DNA from 2 places in the Carboxydothermus ferrireducens DSM 11255 genome. Region 1 is predicted to be linked to the other one. Evidence: riboswitches for the same ligand, from Rfam matches in the RefSeq annotation. Region 1 holds a riboswitch; the other holds the start of a gene.
The links. Region 1 has a riboswitch for glycine ahead of CARFE_RS14055 (GrdX family protein). Riboswitches for the same ligand answer to the same signal wherever they lie in the genome.
Positions count from the first base shown of each region.

Region 1 (7,196 bases):
AAGCCGGTCGGTCTTCCAAGTTTGTTCGGGTCATCGGATAACGAGTACTGGGTTTTGGCCATAATTACCGGCATATTGCCAAAGCCCATTTCTTCAAACTTGGCCAAGGTCTTTTCCGCATCTGCGGTAAAGACAACCCCATCGGCACCGTAAATTTCCCGGGCAATGGTTTCAATCTTCTGCTTAATCGGCATTTCTAAATCGTAGAGGTAACGGAAATTGGCTGGTTTTTCTTCAATCACTTTAAGCACCTTTTGAGCTAATTCGATTCCACCTTCACCGCCCTTGGCCCAAACTTCCGATAAAGCAAACTCAGCACCGGTAGCTTCAATGAGCTCCCGGAGCTTGTTGAGCTCGGCATCGGTGTCGGTGGGGAAGCGGTTAATGGCAACTACCGCCGGTAAACCAAACTTACCGATATTTTCAATGTGCTTTTCTAAATTAGCAAAACCTTTTTCTAATGCTTCAAGATTTTCTTTATTGAGTTCGGCCCGCGGTACACCACCGTTGTATTTTAAGGCCCGAACCGTTGCAACGATAACTACTGCCGAAGGTTTAAATCCGGCAAACCGGCAAACAACGTTGAAGAACTTTTCAGCGCCAAGGTCAGCACCGAAACCTGCTTCGGTTACCAGGTAATCGGCAAGTTTTAAAGCAATCTTATCGGCCAAAATAGAGTTAGTACCATGAGCGATATTAGCAAACGGACCACCATGCACAAAAGCCGGGGTGTGTTCTAAGGTTTGCACTAAATTAGGTTTAATTGCATCTTTCATTAAAACAGTCATTGCGCCAGCGGCTTTCAAATCTCTGGCATAAACCGGCTTTTGGTCGTATGTATATCCAATTAAAATCCGGTTAAATCTTTCTTTTAAGTCCATGAGGTCGGAAGCTAAGCAAAGGATAGCCATTATTTCGGAAGCAACGGTAATATCAAAGCCCGTTTCCCGGGGTACCCCTTGAGCCGGACCGCCAAGACCGATTACTACCTTGCGAAGAGCCCGGTCGTTTAAGTCTACCACCCGGCGCCAAACAACTCTCCTGGGGTCAATCCCCAATTCGTTTCCTTGATGGATGTGGTTATCAATCATCGCTGCTAAAAGGTTATGCGCTGTAGTAATTGCGTGCAGGTCCCCGGTAAAATGGAGGTTAATATCTTCCATCGGCACGACCTGAGCATAACCACCACCGGCGGCACCACCCTTTACCCCAAAGCTTGGGCCTAAGGATGGTTCCCGTAAAGCAATGACAGTTTTCTTTCCTAAGCGGGACAAAGCATCCCCCAGGCCAACGGTTGTTGTAGTTTTTCCTTCCCCGGCGGGTGTCGGGTTAATTGCCGTTACCAAAATTAATTTGCCGTCCGGACGGTCCTTGATCTTGTCCCAAACGTGAGCTGCAATTTTTGCTTTGTACTTACCATACAGTTCAATGTCATCTTCGGTGAGCCCTAACTTTTCCGCTATTTTTACTATGGGCTCTAATTTTGCCTCCTGGGCAATTTCGATATCACTTTTCATATCCTTTCCCTTCCTTTCCCTTAAATTTTTAAATAACCTTTACCAAACTATTTTGAGCATCAATTAATAGATTATTCTCTTCTTCGGGCCAAATTCCTGCTTATATTTTGAAATTTTTAAATTTTCCTAAAAGATATTGTAGGAACTTTCATTAACTTTATTTTTCCCTCAATATCCCTTTATTTTTCTCTGGAACTTACCTTTCCTAAAAATTTCTCAATGTTCACTCGTACCCTTTCATGCCGTCCTTCCCCTATTTTCCCCTGCTCATCAAAAGCTTCCACCAAAAACGTAAGCTTTCGCCCTTCAACGGAAATCAATTTGGCTTTAGCTTCAACCAAAGCACCGACGGGCGATGCTTTTATGTGAGAAACCTCAATTTTTGTCCCCACGGTAGTTTCTCCCGGAGATAACGCAGCAGCAACAGCATTTACCGCCGCTTTTTCCATCAAAGCTACCATCATTGGAGTGGCAAATACTTCTAAACTTCCACTCCCCACTGCCTTGGCCGTTTTTTCCAGGGAAACGGTAGTTTTAGCCGTCCCTTCCAGGCCTTCGGTAAGGCTTTCCGCCATCCTATCACCCCACTTTTCCACGTGTTTATTATTTTATTCTTTCCTTCCCTTTAAATTTCCTCTTTCTATTTTTAATCCTTAAAAAAAATATTGTTAAGATTAAGTAAATTAAGCTGTATACTGCATTGGTATACAAACCTCTTTATATGCGCTTTTTGTCACAATAAACTAAAAAATATTTTCTCATATTTTCGCCATTTTCTTAATTTTCACAAGATAAAAACTTCTAAATTTGTCGAAAAAATTAAATTTTTGTAGCAGGACTTGTGTAAATTGTCACGAATGTATATAATAGAAATTGAAAAGTTAAGAAAAACTTTTCATTCTCCCCCTGCATATTTTTACTCCATCCCCCCAAAAATTAATAATGAAATTTTCCGGATGAAGGTTGTGGGAGAGACCCGTAATCGGGCGCCGAAGGAGCAAGGGCAACCGAAACTCTCAGGCAAAAGGACCGCAACCGGACGGAACTCTGGAGAGTCCGCAAAATGCGGCACCGAAGGAGAAACCCGTAGCCTTGGGCCCGGGAATCTCTCAGGTTGTAAGGACAGAGGCCGGAAAGTTATTCGGCCTCTGTTTTTCTTTTAGGAGGAATTTTTCATGCTGGTGATTACAAATAATCCGAAAGTCAAAGACTATATTCAAAGATTTACTTTAGAACCCCGCTTTACGATTATCTGGGTGGATGGATATACCGAAGATGTGTTAGCAAAAGTGCGTGATCTCTGCCATTTAGGTTATAAACTTTTAACCCATCCCTTGACCGGTAGCATTAAGCCAAACCAAACACCTTATAAAACCGTAGTTTTAGAAAAGCTCGAGCAAGAATCCGATTACGATTCCATCCTAATGGCTGAAATTAGCTATTTAAAAACCAAAGAGCTATTAGAAAAACGGTCTCGTCCCAAGGAAATCGAGCTCTTTCTGGAAGATTTTGCTGTAATAGACCTGGATTTTTTTAAAAGTTTCCTTTACAGCATGGGTCTTATTACATAAGTTTATAACTTTAATTTATAACTTTTCCCTTTAAAAGGAGGAATATCGTATGGAAAGATACGATGTAATCATCATCGGCGCCGGTCCTGCTGGACTTTCCGCAGCTCTTTACAGCGCCCGGAGTAAGCTTTCCACCCTTTATATTGAAAAGCTTTCCACCGGCGGACAGGCTGCCACTACCGATGAAATTGAAAATTATCCGGGATTTGCCCATGGGATTTCCGGCCCGGAACTTACCGCCCAAATGGAGGAACAAGCAAAGCGTTTTGGTGCCAAAAAACTTTTGGCCGAAGTAAAGGGGATTGAGCTTGCGGGGGCTGACCGGATCGTCAAAACCACCAAAGGTAACTTTGTTGCGAAAGTGGTAATTATCGCTTCCGGTGCTGCACCTAAACTTCTTGGCTGTCCGGGAGAGCAAGAATTCAGATCCCGGGGGGTTTCCTACTGTGCTACCTGTGACGCCGCTTTTTACGAAGGCGCCAACGTCATGGTCGTAGGGGGTGGCGATTCAGCGGTTGAGGAAGCCTGTTACCTTACCAAGTTTGCTGATAAGGTAACCCTTGTCCATCGCCGCGATACCTTGAGAGCCACCAAAGTTCTCCAGGAAAGGGCTTTTGCCAACGAAAAGCTGGAAATCCTTTGGAACACCGTGGTGGAAGAAATTATCGGCACCGACGTTGTGGAAAAAGTGCGCTTAAAAAACGTGGTCACCGGTGAAGTTTTTGAAAGGGAAATTGACGGAATCTTTATCTATGTTGGCCTTAAGCCCAATACCGAGTTTGTCAAAGGCTTAGTAAACCTGGACGAACAGGGGTACATTATTACCGATGAAAACATGCGCACCAACATTCCCGGAATCTACGCCGCCGGCGATGTCCGGCAAAAGCTGTTACGGCAGGTAGTAACTGCCGCTGCTGACGGTGCTATTGCTGCTTACCATGCGGAAAAATATCTTGAAGAATGTACCGAGTAAAGGAGGTGATAAACATGGCGGGAAACATAATTGAGCTAAACAAAGACAATTTTGAAGAAGAAGTTTTAAAAAGCGAGCTTCCGGTTCTGGTGGACTTCTGGGGTCCCAGGTGCGTACCCTGCATGGGTTTAATGCCGGTAGTAGAAGAATTGGCCGAAATCTATGCGGGTAAAATGAAGTTTACCAAATTAAACACTGCCGAAAACCGGAGGCTTGCCATTCAGCTTAAAGTTATGAGCCTTCCTACCTTCCAGTTTTATAAAAACGGCGAACTTGTAGACCAGCTACAAGGTAATTTTGGCCGCGAAGAAATTGAAGAAAAAATTCGGGCCATTATCGGCTAAGGAGGGATAAAATGCGGCTTACCCTTGGGAAAATTAACATTAAAGGGCTGGAATTTGGCCCCAGTACCCGGGTCGAAAATGGAGTTCTTTACGTTAATAAAGACGAATTAACAGCCTTATTGAAAGAGGATAACCGGATTAGTTCCGTTGAGGTTTTCTTAGCCCGCCCGGGCGAATCGGTACGAATTGTACCGGTAAAAGACGTCATTGAACCCCGGGTGAAGGTGGAAGGCCCAGGAAATATTTTCCCCGGTTTTCTCGGTAAAGTAGAAATGGTGGGCAGCGGCCGGACCCACGTTTTAAAAGGTGCTGCTGTGGTCACTACCGGAAAGATTGTAGGATTCCAGGAAGGAATTATTGACATGACCGGTCCTGGAGCCGAGTATACTCCTTTTTCCAAAACCTATAACGTTGTAGTTAAAATCGAACCGGTAGATGGATTAAGTCAACATGAACACGAAAGTGTGGTCCGGTTAGCCGGACTTAAAGCAGCGGCCTACCTTGGGGAAGCTGGTAAAAACATTACCCCCGATGAAGAGGTAACTTATGAAGTTGCTCCGCTCTTAGAAGCCGCTTCAAAGTACCCCGAACTTCCAAAAGTAGCTTATGTTTACATGCTCCAAACTCAGGGTTTACTGCATGATACTTACGTTTACGGGGTAGATGCCAAACGTATTTTACCCACCCTCATCTCCCCTACCGAAGTATTTGACGGCGCTATAGTTAGCGGTAACTGTGTTTCGGCCTGTGACAAAAACACTACTTACGTGCACATGAATAACCCTGTAATTGAAGAATTATTTGCCCGTCACGGCACGGATATAAACTTTGTTGGCGTTATTATCACCAACGAAAACGTTACCTTAGCCGATAAAGAACGTTCCTCCAGCTACACCGCTAAACTTGCTGAAATGCTTGGAATTGACGCTGCAATCGTTTCCGAAGAAGGCTTCGGTAACCCTGATGCCGACCTGGTTATGAACTGCCGGAAGTTAGAGCAAAAAGGTATCAAAACCGTCCTTATCACCGACGAATACGCCGGTAGAGACGGCAGCTCGCAATCGCTGGCCGACACCACTCCAGAAGCCAATGCCGTGGTTACCGCCGGTAACGCCAACGAAACCATTGTGCTGCCCAAGTTAGATACTGTCATTGGCCATGTGGGAGTTGTCGATGTTATTGCCGGAGGTTTTGCCGGGTCACTACGGCCCGATGGCAGCATCGAAGTGGAAATCCAAGCAATCACCGGCGCTACCTCGGAAGTTGGCTTCAATAAACTATCCGCAAAAGGATATTAATGGTGTTAGGTGTTAGGTGGTTGGTGGTTGGTGGTGGGAAAATCTCAACCACTAACGACAGACCACTAAACACCGTGATTGCTGTCCCTACTATAAAAACTAAAGGAGGAGTTTAGTATGGCAATTTTGGCCGGTAAAAAAGTTATTGCTGTAGGTGACCGTGACGGTGTCCCCGGTCCCGCTATAGCAGAGTGTGCCAAGAGTGCCGGAGCGGAAGTAGTATTTGCCACTACCGAATGTTTCGTCTGAACTGCTGCCGGCACCATGGACCTGCAAAACCAGGCCCGTATTAAGGAACTTGCTGAAGAACTCGGCGGTGAAAATATCGTTGTCCTTTTAGGTGCAGCCGAACCGGACACCGCATCACTGGCAGCAGAAACCGTAACTCTGGGCGATCCTACTTTCGCAGGTCCATTAGCTGGAGTCTCGTTGGGACTCAAGGTTTATCACATTTTGGAACCCGAAATTAAGGCTGAAATTGACCCGGCCGTTTATGAAGAGCAGGCAGCCATGATGGAAATGGTTTTAGATGTTGATGCCTTAGCCGCCGAAGTATCCAAAATGAGAAAAGAGGGAAGCAAATATTAGTCCTTGCTTGGCAAAGGAGGTAATTTTGTGGCTAAATTCCGTGTAGTCCATTACTTAAACCAGTTTTTCGGTCAAATAGGCGGCGAAGAAAAAGCAGATACTGCTCCCCTGAAAAAAGACGGTCCCGTAGGCCCTGGTACCGCTTTAAATGGTGCTTTTAAAGGAGAAGCGGAAGTTGTCGGTACCGTTATCTGCGGTGATAGCTATTTTGCCGAAAACATGGAAGAAGCCCTTAAGCAAATTCTATCAATGATCAAGGAATATAATCCTGACCTGGTAGTCGCCGGTCCCGCTTTTAACGCCGGCCGTTACGGTACCGCCTGCGGGGCGGTTGCCGAAGCGGTAGTAAAAAATCTTGGCATCCCTGCGGTAACCGGCATGTACCCGGAAAACCCAGGTGTAGAAATGTATAAAAAATCCGTTTACATCATAGCTACCGCCGATTCGGCCATCGGTATGCGCAATGCCATCCCCAAAATGGCAGCTCTGGGTCTTAAGCTCTTAAAGAAAGAAGAAATCGGTACTCCCGAACAGGAAGGCTACATTGCCCGGGGAATTCGGAAAAATTACTTTGCGGAAGAAAGAGGAGCCAAGCGGGCAGTAGACATGCTTATCGCCAAAATCAAGGGAGAAAATTTTACTACCGAACTTCCTATGCCTGCTTTTGACCGGGTTCCCCCTAATCCCGCCATAAAAGACCTTAGCAAAGCCACCATAGCTCTGGTAACATCCGGTGGTATTGTTCCCAAGGGCAATCCCGACCGGATTGAATCGTCGTCAGCTTCAAAGTTCGGTAAATACTCTATCGCTGGCGTTAAAGACTTAACCAGCGATACCTTTGAGACCGCCCATGGCGGCTATGATCCGGTTTACGCCAATCAAGACGCCGACAGAGTTTTACCGGT
Region 1 is NZ_ATYG01000003.1:103,479-110,674, reverse strand. Features, by position in the region: gene CARFE_RS0102830 (formate--tetrahydrofolate ligase) at 1-1,517, opposite strand, end outside; gene CARFE_RS0102825 (thioesterase family protein) at 1,697-2,092, opposite strand; glycine riboswitch at 2,474-2,559, shown strand; glycine riboswitch at 2,560-2,653, shown strand; gene CARFE_RS14055 (GrdX family protein) at 2,693-3,088, shown strand; gene trxB (thioredoxin-disulfide reductase) at 3,138-4,061, shown strand; gene CARFE_RS0102800 (thioredoxin family protein) at 4,076-4,405, shown strand; gene CARFE_RS0102795 (glycine/sarcosine/betaine reductase component B subunit) at 4,417-5,703, shown strand; gene grdA (glycine/sarcosine/betaine reductase complex selenoprotein A) at 5,821-6,291, shown strand; gene grdB (glycine reductase complex selenoprotein B) at 6,319-7,196, shown strand, end outside.

Region 2 (7,196 bases), on a different contig from region 1:
TGGGAGATTTTAAATGAATATATTCCAGTTTATGTAATGGAGCTACCTCAGAAAAAAGAAGAACGGGATCGGAAATTCTGGGAAGAGGAAATTAAAGATTTTGCGCAATTTGTGGAAGAAAAAACGGGAGTTAAACTAAATGCAGAAAATTTAAGGGCGGGCATTGAAAAAATAAACAAAAAAAGAAAAGCTTTAAAAAGGCTTTCCGATTTAAGAAAGCACAACCCGGCTCCCATCCATGGCCTTGACGTACTGTTAATTAACCAGCTGGCCTTTTTTGATGACCCCGAGCGTTTTGCCACAAAGGTTAATGAACTGTGCGACGAATTGGAAGAAAGGGTGGCTAAAGGCGAAGGGGTAGTTTCCAAAGATGCTCCACGAATCTTAATTACCGGTACTCCCCAGCCCATACCCCACTGGAAAATCCATGCTTTAATTGAAGGCGCCGGCGGTGTTGTAGTGGGTGAGGAAACCTGCATTGGGGAACGATATTTTAAAGATTTAGTAGAACCGGCGGCGGATGTGGAAGGCATGCTTAAAAATATTGCGGCCAGGTCTTTAAAGGTAAATTGTGCCTGTTTTACCCCTAATACCGGCAGGCTTGAGGATATCTTATCTATGGTGCAAAAACTTCAGGTAGATGGAGTTATCCATTATTCTCTGCAGTTCTGCCAGCCCTATGGAGTGGAGAGTTACTTAGTCGGACGGGAATTGGAGAGAAGAAATATTCCTTTCTTAAAGCTCGAAAGTGATTTTTCTGAAGAAGACCAGGGGCAATTAAAAACGCGGATTGAAGCCTTTTTGGAGATGATAAAGTAGTGTTTGCAGGATTAGATTTGGGCTCAACCAACTCAAAACTGGTGATTATTAAAGAAGATGGAAGTTATACTTTTAAGGTTGTCCCTACCAGGTATGAACCGGTGAAAGCCGGGGAGTTATTACTGAAAAATACCGGTGAAATTAGGAACTTAGTTGTTACCGGCTACGGACGGGTAGCTTTTAACCGGGGAAAAGTCGTAACGGAAATAACCTGTCAGGCCAGGGGTTGCCACGAATTATTTCCGGAAGTGGATTATATCTTAGATTTAGGCGGTCAGGATGCCAAAATTATTAAAAAAGATGGTCAAGGAAGGGTAGTTAATTTTTTAATGAATGATAAATGCGCTGCCGGTACGGGGAGATTTCTTGAAATAATTTTAACGGCAATCGGTGATGATTACCGGGATGAGGATTTGATTAATGAAGAAAATGCCGTGCCTATCAATTCCATGTGCACGGTTTTTGCCGAATCGGAAGTCATTTCTCTCCTTGCCCGGGGAACTCCCAAGAGAGCAGTAATTGCAGGATTATTTAAAACAACCGCCAAAAGATTGGCTAAATTTGCAGAAAGCCTTGGTAAGCCTCGAAAGTTGATTTTTACCGGAGGAGGAGCAAAATATCCGGCTTTAAGACTGTTTTTGCAAAAGGAAATGGGTGTCGAGGTGGTTGTACCCCCAGAACCATCGGTGACCGCTGCCCTGGGTGCGGCTTTAATTGCCAGAGAAACCGGGAGTTAACCCTCCCGGTTTCTTTTTAAATTAAAATTTTCACAAATGCAGGAATTGTTGAATTAATGCGAATTTTGTTATAAAATGTATACAGAAAACTTAATACGGCGGATGAAGGCAGCAGGAGAGACCCGGTTTTTCGGGCGCCGAAGGAGTAAGCCTTTAAAGTGTTGCTTGGCTTTAAAGGTGAAACTCTCAGGCAAAAGGACTGTTGCCGGACGAAACTCTGGAGAGTCCCTTAAAGGGCACCCACGGGGAGTTTAATCTCTCAGGTCAAAGGACAGAGGCTAAAGCAGTTTGTTTTAGCTATCTGTCTTTTTTGTTTTTCTTGGGATGAAAAAAGTGTTGCTGTTAAAACTATTAAAAAGGGGTGATGGGATGGAGAACTTGAAAAGGACGCCGCTTTATGAGGAACATATTAAGCTTGGTGCGAAAATGGTTCCCTTTGGCGGATGGGAGATGCCGGTCCAGTATACCGGTATTTTAGAAGAACATATGGCCGTTCGAACCGATGTAGGCATGTTTGATGTTTCCCACATGGGGGAAATAGAAATTACCGGAAAGCAAGCGGAACGGTTTGTTAATTACCTTATCACCAATGATGTTTCCCGCCTTAATTCCGGCGACGTAATTTACACTACTATGTGCTATCCCGATGGAGGTACTGTTGACGACCTTTTGGCTTATAAGTATTCGACCGAACGGTATTTGCTGGTGGTAAACGCAGCCAATAAAGATAAAGATTTAGCTCATATTCTCCAATACAGGTGGGACGATGTTACTGTTACCGATTTATCCGACGAAACCGCCGAAATTGCTTTGCAGGGTCCAAGAGCTCAGGAGATTTTGCAGAAGTTAACCGCTTTTGATTTAAATCGAATTAAATATTTTGGTTTTGCCGAAATTGAGGTTGCAGGCGTTCCCTGTCTTGTTAGCCGCACCGGATATACCGGTGAAGATGGCTTTGAAATTTATTTTGCTCCAAATTTGGCTCCAAAAATCTGGAATGAACTCTTAAATCTTGGTGTCAAGCCGGCAGGTCTTGGTGCCCGGGATACGTTAAGATTTGAAGCCTGTCTTCCTTTATACGGCCATGAACTTTCCGCCGAAATCACACCCTTAGAAGCCGGACTGGGCTGGGCCGTTAAGTTTAATAAGGAAGATTTTATAGGAAAAGAAGCTTTACTTGCCCAAAAAAATGCCGGGCTTAAAAGAAAAATTGTTGGTTTGGAAATGATTGGAGCAGGAATTCCACGCCAAGGCTACGAAATAGTATTTAACCAAAGGGGAGTAGGTTTTGTCACCTCCGGTACCTTTGCACCGTTCCTTAAGAAAAACCTGGCAATGGCTATGGTGGATCTTGAGGCGGCGGAAATTGGTACCGAGGTGGACGTAATCATTCGGGGGAAGGGCGTGCGTGCCCGCGTAATTTCAAGACCATTTTATAAAAGGGGGAAATAAGCATGAGTGTGGTACCTAAGGATTTAAAGTACAGCCGTGAGCATGAGTGGATTAAGGTAGATGGCAATATCGGTATTATCGGGATTACCGATTTTGCCCAAAAATCTTTGGGAGATATCGTATTTATTGAGCTTCCCGGTGTGGGGGATGAAATTTCCGCCGGAGATAGCTTTGGAGTTGTGGAGTCGGTAAAAGCTGCTTCCGACTTATATGCTCCCGTTTCCGGAAAAGTTGTGGAAGTTAATGAAGAAGTTATTGAATCGCCGCAACTGGTAAATGAAGACCCCTATGGTAAGGGGTGGATGATTAAAGTGGAAATTAGTAACGAAGCGGAGTTAGACGAACTGCTCTCCCCCGAAGATTACGAAAAACTTCTCGAAGAGGAAGGCGAGTAATTTGAAATATACTCCCCATACCCCGGACGAAGTCCGGGAAATGTTAAGTAGCCTTGGCTTAAGTAGCATCGAGGAATTGTTTTCGGACATCCCGGAAGAGGTTAAACTTAAAAGGCCCTTAAATCTCCCTTCCGGGATGTCGGAATTGGAAGTAAAGAAACACCTGGCAAACTTAGCGGCTAAAAACGGTTCGGCGGATAAGTATACCGTTTTCTTGGGAGCAGGGGTATACGACCATTATGTCCCGGCGGTGGTCAACCACATTTTGCTGCGCTCGGAGTTCTATACCGCTTATACTCCTTACCAGGCGGAAATGAGCCAGGGAGTTTTACAGTCGATCTTTGAATATCAGACCATGATTTGCGAACTAACCGGTCTTGACATCACCAATGCCTCGATGTATGATGGCGGTTCGGCTTTGGCTGAAGCCGCTCTGATGGCGGTAAGCCAAACCCGGAGAGATAAAGTTTTGGTGTTAGCCACCGTTCATCCCGAGTACCGAAGTGTGGTAAAAACCTACACCTGGGGCCCGGAAATTGAGGTAGTAGAAGTGCCCTATAAAAACGGTACCGTTGACCTGGAAAAATTAGAAGAACTAATAGACGATAAAACTGCCGCGGTCCTGGTGCAACATCCAAACTTTTTTGGCCAATTAGAACCGGTTGAGGAAATCAGCCGTTTAATTCACGCCCAGAAAGGCCTGCTGGTGGTGGCAGTAGACCCCATTTCTCTGGGTATTTTAAAACCACCAGCGGAATACGGCGCTGATATTGCCGTGGGCGATGGGCAGGCTCTGGGTAATGGCCTTGCTTTTGGTGGTCCGCACCTTGGCTTTTTTGCCGCCCGGAAGGATTTAGCCCGCCGGATGCCGGGACGCCTCGTAGGTTTAACTACCGATAAAGAGGGTAATCGCGGCTTTGTTTTAACCTTGCAGGCGCGGGAGCAGCATATTCGGCGGGAAAAGGCAACTTCCAATATCTGCAGTAACCAGGCTTTAAATGCCTTAGCCGCAACCGTTTATCTGGCTACTGTTGGCAAGAAAGGATTAAAAGAAATTGCTCTGCAAAGTTTACAAAAAGCCCATTATGCTTTTGAACGTTTAATTGGTGAAGGTTACGAACCTTTATTTAGCGGACCGTTCTTTAAAGAGTTTGTGGTAAAAGTTAAAAATGAAGAAGAAATTACCCAAAAACTTCTAAAACATCATATTTTGGCGGGGCCGGGTATCAGCCGTTTTTATCCGGAGTTAGCACCCGCTTTAATGATTGCGGTTACGGAAAAACGCACCCGGGAAGAAATTGACAATCTGGTGGAAGTACTGGGAGGTGACCGGTAATGGGAAGCTATCCTCTGATTTTTGAATTATCTAAAGAAGGAAGAACCGGCTTTGAGCTTCCTGAGTTGGATGTTCCCGCTAAAGATATCAATAATCTCATTCCTGAAGAAATGCAAAGGAAAACCGAACTGGACCTCCCGGAAGTGGCTGAAGTAGATGTGGTTCGTCATTATGTGGGCTTATCCCGGCGGAATTTTGGCGTGGATAACGGCTTTTATCCTCTGGGAAGCTGTACCATGAAGTATAACCCCAAGATTAACGAAGACACTTCAAGGCTTGCCGGCTTTGCTGAACTTCATCCCTATGTGCCCGAGGAACTTGCTCAAGGGGCTTTAGAGCTGCTGTACGATGCGGAACAGTACCTTAAAGAAATTACCGGCATGGATCGTTTTACTTTCCAGCCGGCGGCGGGAGCCCACGGAGAATTTACCGGATTGATGATCATAAAAGCCTACTTGGAGAAAAAGGGCGAGAAGCGGACAAAAGTCATCGTTCCCGATTCTGCCCACGGTACCAACCCGGCAACCGCTGCCATGTGCGGTTTTAATGTGATTTCCATTAAGTCCAATGAACGGGGACTGGTAGACCCGGAGGAACTGGCAAAAGTTTTGGATAAAGAGGTTGCAGCATTAATGCTTACCAACCCCAATACCCTGGGACTTTTTGAAGAAGAAATTGTAAAAATTGCCAGAATGGTCCATGATGTCGGCGGGCTACTGTACTATGATGGAGCTAACTTAAATGCCATTATGGGGGTAACCCGCCCGGGAGATATGGGCTTTGATGTCATGCACATTAACCTTCATAAAACTTTTTCCACTCCCCACGGTGGCGGTGGACCCGGTTCAGGACCGGTAGGGGTTAAAGCCCATTTAGCCGAGTTCCTGCCGGTACCGGTGGTGGAGAAAGACGGAGATCGGTACTACTTTAATTACAACCTGCCCAATTCCATCGGCAAAGTAAGGACTTTCTACGGCAACTTCCTGGTAGTGGTTAAAGCTTATACTTACTTAAAAGCTTTAGGTGGCGAAGGCCTTACCGATGTCAGCCAAAAAGCTGTTTTAAACGCTAACTATTTAAGAGAAAAGCTGAAAAAATACTTTTATCTGCCCTATGACCGGCTCTGCAAGCACGAGTTTGTTCTGTCCGGTAAGTGGCAGAAGGAAAAAGGGGTTCGGACTTTAGATATTGCTAAACGCCTGTTGGACTATGGAGTTCACCCACCGACCATTTACTTCCCGCTTATTGTTGATGAAGCGTTGATGATTGAGCCCACGGAAACCGAGTCCAAGGAAACTTTAGACCGGTTTATTGAGGTAATGATTGCAATAAGCCGGGAAGTAGAGGAAAATCCCGAACTTCTCCATGAAGCTCCCCACGTCACCCCGGTGAAGCGGCTGGATGAGGTGGGTGCAGCGAGAAATCCAATTTTGAGGTGGAGTAAAGATTGGCAAAAATAACTTTCGTTTATCCCCATAAAACCAAACCGGTTACCGTTACCGGCCCCCACTGTGCCTTAAACTGCGCCCACTGTGGGGGCCATTATTTAAAAAGTATGCTTCCTGTAGAAAAAATACCGAATTTGCAAGAAGTTAAAAGTTTATTAATTAGCGGTGGCTGTACTAAAGACGGCAAAGTCCCGTGGTTAAAACATGCCGAGTTTTTAGCCGACCAAAAAGGAAACTTGAAATACAATTTTCATGTGGGATTAATCGATGACGACCGGGAAATTGACCTTTTGGCCCAAATAGCCGATACGGTGTCCTTTGATTTTGTGATAGATGACGAAACAATTGCTAAAGTTTATCACTTAAATAAAACCGGGGAAGATTATTTAAACACCTACCGGAAACTTAAGACGAAAGTTCCGGTGCTACCGCATATAACTGTTGGCCTTCTCGGTGGAGAAATTAAAGGGGAATTTGAGGCAATAAAAGCTCTTTTAGAATTTAACCCACCGGCAATTGTGTTTATTATCTTTCGCCCTACGCCTGATACTGACTTTTCTGACCGTCAGCCGCCGGAAATTGCCAATGTTGTGGAGGTTTTTGAATATAGCCGAAAACTTTTTCCGAAAACCCCGTTATATTTAGGTTGCATGCGCCCCGGAGGTGAGTACCGGAAAGAAATTGACTTAAAAGCGTTGGAGCTGGGCTTTGCGCGGATTGTGCAGCCCCATCCGGAGGTAGTGAAAAAAGCCCGGGAATTGGGATATGAAATTGAGGAAGCGGGAGAGTGCTGCGTGTTATGAGGGCATCGATTGGGACCCTGGCGGCGTTAAAGCTTAAAAAAGTCAAGGTAGAGGCTCTTCCCACTACTGCATATTTTATGCTCGGTGAAAAGTGCCAGCATGATTGTGCCTTTTGTTCCCAGGCGCGCTCCAGTCACGCCACTCCTGAGCTTTTATCCCGGGTAACCTGGCCAAAAATAGAGGAGGAGGCGGTTTTTAAAGCGCTG
Region 2 is NZ_ATYG01000001.1:609-7,804, forward strand. Features, by position in the region: gene CARFE_RS0100010 (double-cubane-cluster-containing anaerobic reductase) at 1-819, shown strand, start outside; gene CARFE_RS0100015 (acyl-CoA dehydratase activase) at 819-1,556, shown strand; glycine riboswitch at 1,659-1,768, shown strand; glycine riboswitch at 1,769-1,840, shown strand; gene gcvT (glycine cleavage system aminomethyltransferase GcvT) at 1,926-3,008, shown strand; gene gcvH (glycine cleavage system protein GcvH) at 3,011-3,403, shown strand; gene gcvPA (aminomethyl-transferring glycine dehydrogenase subunit GcvPA) at 3,405-4,739, shown strand; gene gcvPB (aminomethyl-transferring glycine dehydrogenase subunit GcvPB) at 4,739-6,199, shown strand; gene CARFE_RS13695 (radical SAM protein) at 6,187-6,990, shown strand; gene CARFE_RS0100045 (radical SAM protein) at 6,987-7,196, shown strand, end outside.
Region 2: another riboswitch for glycine. It lies ahead of gcvT (glycine cleavage system aminomethyltransferase GcvT); the one in region 1 lies ahead of CARFE_RS14055 (GrdX family protein).